2 regions of the Stenotrophomonas sp. 80084_Sma genome follow, and region 1 is predicted to be linked to the other one. Evidence: riboswitches for the same ligand, from Rfam matches in the RefSeq annotation. Region 1 holds a riboswitch; the other holds the start of a gene.

Evidence for each region. A riboswitch is a leader RNA that binds a small molecule or an ion and turns the genes downstream of it on or off. The one in region 1 is predicted to bind glycine.
Region 2: another riboswitch for glycine. It lies ahead of ACZK3W_RS19710 (trimeric intracellular cation channel family protein); the one in region 1 lies ahead of gcvP (aminomethyl-transferring glycine dehydrogenase).

What each region holds. Positions count from the first base shown of each region.
Region 1 covers NZ_CM151177.1:3,552,422-3,554,862, forward strand. Annotated here, with positions in the region: gene ACZK3W_RS16520 (multidrug effflux MFS transporter) at 1-1,152, opposite strand, end outside; glycine riboswitch at 1,452-1,554, shown strand; gene gcvP (aminomethyl-transferring glycine dehydrogenase) at 1,617-2,441, shown strand, end outside.
Region 2 covers NZ_CM151177.1:4,283,514-4,285,954, reverse strand. Annotated here, with positions in the region: gene ACZK3W_RS19715 (MdtA/MuxA family multidrug efflux RND transporter periplasmic adaptor subunit) at 1-428, opposite strand, end outside; gene ACZK3W_RS19710 (trimeric intracellular cation channel family protein) at 713-1,330, opposite strand; glycine riboswitch at 1,415-1,518, opposite strand; glycine riboswitch at 1,532-1,621, opposite strand; gene ACZK3W_RS19705 (GIY-YIG nuclease family protein) at 1,662-1,937, shown strand; gene ACZK3W_RS19700 (nuclear transport factor 2 family protein) at 2,009-2,440, shown strand.

The sequences.
Region 1 (2,441 bases):
GAAGAACGCGGCCTGGCCCAGGGCCAAGTGCAGCGGGCTGGCGCTCAGCAGCGGCGACACCACGCCGGCCACCACGGTACTGATCATCAGCTGCACGAACGCCTGCAGCGACGAGGCCAGGCCGCGCTGGTGCGGGTACATGTCCAGCACCGCCAGCGCCAGGATCGGGAAGATCAGCGCCATGCCCATGCCGCCCAGGAAGATCGGCAGCACCGCCCACGGCAGCACAAACTGCGGGGCCAGCGCCACGTAGCCGACGTTCAACAGCACCGACAGCGCGCACAGGCCGAAACCGATGGCGACCTGGCGGGTAGGCGTGGTGTGCCCCGCCATGCGCCCAGACAGGAACGAGCCGGTGGTCATGCCGCCGATGGTGGGGATGAACAGCCAGGCGAAGCCGCCCTCGCCCAGATGCAGGTGCTGCATCACGAACACCGGCGCCGAGGAGATGTACAGGAAGATGCCACCGAAGCCGATGCTGCCGGCCAGCGCCAGGCGCAGGAAGCGCGGGTTGAAGCCGATGCGCAGGTAATCACGCATCAACGTGCGCGGCGACAACGGCACGCGCGCTTCAACCGGATGGGTCTCCGGCAGGTAGCGCGCAGTGGCCGCCAGCAGGACCAGCCCGAACACCACCAGGAACCAGAAGATCAGCGGCCAGCCGGCGCCACTGAGCAGGATCCAGCCACCGATGATCGGGGCGATCGCCGGGGCGATGCCGAACAGCATCGACACCTGGCTCATCAGCCGCTGCGCGTCATGGCCGTGGTACAGGTCGCGGATCACCGCTCGGCCGACGATCATGCCGACACCCGCCGACAGGCCCTGCAGCGCGCGGAACGCCAGCAGCGTGGTCAGGTCGGTGGACAGCGCGCAGCCGACCGAGGCGCCGACGAACACCACCAGGCCACCGAGGATCACCCACTTGCGGCCCCAGGCATCGGACAGCGGGCCGTGCGCCAGGCTCATCAGGCCGTAGAACAACAGGTACACGCTGATGGTCTGCTGCACCGCCACTTCGTCCACCGCCAGGCGCTGGGCCAGCTGCGGGAACGCCGGGAAGATGGTGTCGATCGAGAACGGACCGAACATGGCCAGACCGGCGAGCAGCAGGGCCATGCGGCGGGTGGAGGGAGCAACAGCGGCGGTCATGGGGAAGGCGTCCGGCAGGGCCATGCGCGGCACGCACGGCGGGCGCCGGTCCCCTTCTGCAGGGACGGCGCCAGATGAATTCGGGTATCCGCCCATCATAGGTGGGGATTGCGCCCGATGCCATGCAGCGGTGCACAAAACGCACGGCCGGGCCATCGGCCATTCAGGCGCGGCGGCCATGCCTGGAGGCGGCCGGCGGGCCCGCAACGGGCTATAATCAGCGGGCAACACGGTGGGAGAAGCGGAACACCGCTGCCGAAGGCGCAACGCCCGTAATCGCTCAGGCCCGATACCACCCGTAACAGAACTCTGGAGAGACCGGTTCGATCCGGCGCCGAAGGGGCACGAAGCTGCGGTCCGCCGCGCTTTTAAACTCTCAGGCAAAAGGACAGAGGGGCGCCCCGCAGACCGCCGACCGGCGGCTTGTGCCCGTGCGTGTGCCCTTTCCTGACGGATCCTTCGCCATGTCCCAGAACACCCCTTCCCTGCGTGAGCTCGAGCACCACAATGCGTTCGTCGAGCGCCACATCGGCCCCAACGACGCCGAGATCGCGCAGATGCTCGATGTCGTCGGCCACGCGTCGCTGGATGGCATGACCGATGCCATCGTACCGGCCAAGATCAAGTCGCCGGCGCCGCTGGCGCTGCCGGAGTCGATGACCGAAGTGCAGGCACTGGCGAAGATCCGTGCGATCGCCGACAAGAACACCGTGCTGCGCAGCTTCATCGGCCAGGGCTACTACGGTACCCACACGCCGAACGTGATCCTGCGCAACATCTTGGAAAACCCGGCCTGGTACACCGCCTACACCCCGTACCAGGCGGAAATCTCGCAGGGCCGCATGGAAGCGCTGATCAACTTCCAGACCCTGTGCGCCGACCTCACCGGCATGGAAATCGCCAACGCCTCGCTGCTGGACGAAGCCACTGCCGCCGCCGAAGCGATGACCCTGGCCAAGCGTTCGGCCAAGTCGAAGTCGGACACCTTCTTCGTGCACGACGCCGTGCACCCGCAGACGCTGGAACTGCTGCGCACCCGCGCCGAGCCCATGGGCATCGTGCTGCGCGTCGGCACTCCGGCCGAAGCGCTGGAAGCGGAAGCCTTCGGCCTGCTGCTGCAGTACCCGGACACCTTCGGCCAGGTCGGCGACTACAAGGCGCTGGTCGATGCCGTGCACGCACGCGGCGGCCTGGTGGCCGTCGCCACCGACCTGCTGGCCCTGACCCTGCTGGCCGCCCCGGGCGAATGGGGCGCGGACATCGTGGTCGGCAACAGCCAGCGTTTCGGC
Region 2 (2,441 bases), 730 kb from region 1:
TGCAGTTCGCGGTAGCGCTGCAGCTGGCGCTCGGCGTTTTCCAGCTCGGCCAGATTCTGCTGCTGGGTACCCTGCGCCTGTGCCAGCTTCACTTCATACGGGCGCGGGTCGATCTGCGCCAGCAGATCGCCGGCCTTCACCTGCTGGCCTTCCTGGAAATGCAGCCGTAGCAGTTCGCCATCCACGCGGCTGCGTACCACCACGCTATGCAGCGGGGTGACCGTACCGACCGCCTTCAGGCGCAGCACCAGCGGCTCGGCGCTGGCGCGGGCGATGCGCACGGGCACCGTCTTGCCGGGTGCATCGTCGCTGCTGCCGGCACCATTCCGGGACCACAGCCACCACGCCAGAAGGGCGGCGAGGGCGATGGCCAGCACCGCCCACAACAGGCGGGCACGACGGAAGCGGGAATTTTCGGCGACAGACATGGGGCATCCTGCGCCCTGCGCGCGCAGGGACATGCGGGCCCGTCGGCGCGTTCCGGCACCACGGGCAGCGGGGAGGGAGTTGTCTGGCGGGGCCGCGGGCGCGGCGTGGCTGGATGCCGTCGCGGCAGCGACGGGGTGACAATGGTAGCCAATCACCCCGGCCAATGCCGTATGACCATGGTCATGCAACGCATTCGGTAGTGCCGGCCGCTGGCCGGCAACCTGCCGGAATCTGCGGGCGTGTGCCGTGTTGCCGGCCAGCGGCCGACACTACCGACAAACAATCAATGCACTTCGTCGTGATAGACGAACTTCGGCATTTCCCAGCGGTAGTGGATCGCCAGCAGGCGCAGCGCGAAGCCGCCGCCGAGGCAGCACAGGATCGCGGTGGCGTCGGCCACGCCCCAGTGCAGCAGCAACAGGTAGGCCGCGCCGGTCAGCAGCGCGATGATCGCGTACAGCTCCTTCTGGAAGATCAGCGGCACCTCGTTGCAGAGAATGTCGCGCAGCACGCCGCCGAACGCGCCGGTCAGCATGCCGGCGATCAGCACGATCGGCATGGCATGGCCGGCCTCGCGCGCGATCGAACAGCCGATCAGGGTGAAGGCGATCAGGCCCAGGCCATCGAGCACCAGGAAGGTGCGGCGGAAGTGGTGCATCCAGCGCGCCACCCAGGTGGCGATCAGCGCCGCGCACACGGTGAAGCCCAGGTACTCGGGATGCTTCACCCAGCCCAACGGGTAGTGGCCGAGCAGGATGTCGCGCAGCGAACCGCCCCCGAGGGCGGTGACACAGGCGATCATGACCACCCCGAACAGGTCCATGCGGCGGCGGCCGGCGGACAGCGCGCCGGTCATGGCTTCGGCGGAAATGGCGATCAGGTAGATGATGGACAGCAGCATGGGACAGGCTCCGGGCGCGGTGGGGCCGGCCATGCGCGACTACCGCCACTGCCTGCGCAATGACGGGATGACGATGACCGGTGCCGCTCCCGCTGTCCTTTTGCCTGAGAGTTCAGCGGCGTAGGCCGCGTGCCCCTTCGGCGGATCGTCCCGGGCGTGCCCGGTGACCTCTCTCCAGCTCGGCGAGTCGAATGCATGGTTGGTGGGATTCCAGCCCACCGGCCTGAGCGATCATGGGAGCCTGCGCCTTCGGCGGGCGCCAGCGCGGCGCCTCTCTCCTGCATTCGGGCGCCAGTATATCCGCTGCAGTGCAGCACGGCATAATCCGGGCATGGCCCCGTCCCTCCGCCCGTGGTTCCTGTACCTGCTCGAATGCCGGGATGGCAGCTATTACGCCGGCATCAGCACCGACGTGGACGCGCGCTTCGCCGCCCACCAGGCCGGCAAGGGCGCGCGTTACACCCGGGCGCGGCCGCCGCTGCGCGTGCTGGCCGTGCGCGAGTACCCGGACCGGGCTGCCGCCTCGCGGGCCGAGTGGCAGCTCAAGCAGCAGCCGCGCGAACGCAAGCTGGCCTGGCTGCAGGAACCGGCCGAGACGCTTCTGTAGATCCACGCCATGCGTGGATGGGCCACTTGGCCCATGCCATGATCACCCCGCGCCCAGAGCTGGAGCCCCGGATGTCCACGATTGCCCTGCTGTTCGCTCTTTCCGCAGCAACGAGCCCCACTGCCGATCCGGCCACCCTCGAGGCCATTGAAGCCACCTGCCACGACTACGTCGACGGCCAGCTGGAAGCCGACCCGCAGCGCGTCGCCCGCTCCCTGCACCCGGACCTGGCCAAGCGCGCGGTCCTCGGCGATACGCCCGACGAACGCCTGGGCCTGCGCCGCATGTCGAAGGAAGAACTGGTGGCGCTGACGAAGCAGGGCGCGTTGAAGACCCCGAAGGATCAATGGGACCGCCGCTGCACGGTGCTGGACGTGACCGGCAACGCCGCCTCGGTGCGACTGGAAACCCCATGGTTCGTCGACTACTTCCACATGGGGCGCTTCGACCAGCGCTGGGTCATCGTCAACGCACTGTGGTACGCGAAACCAAAGGCGCAGTAGA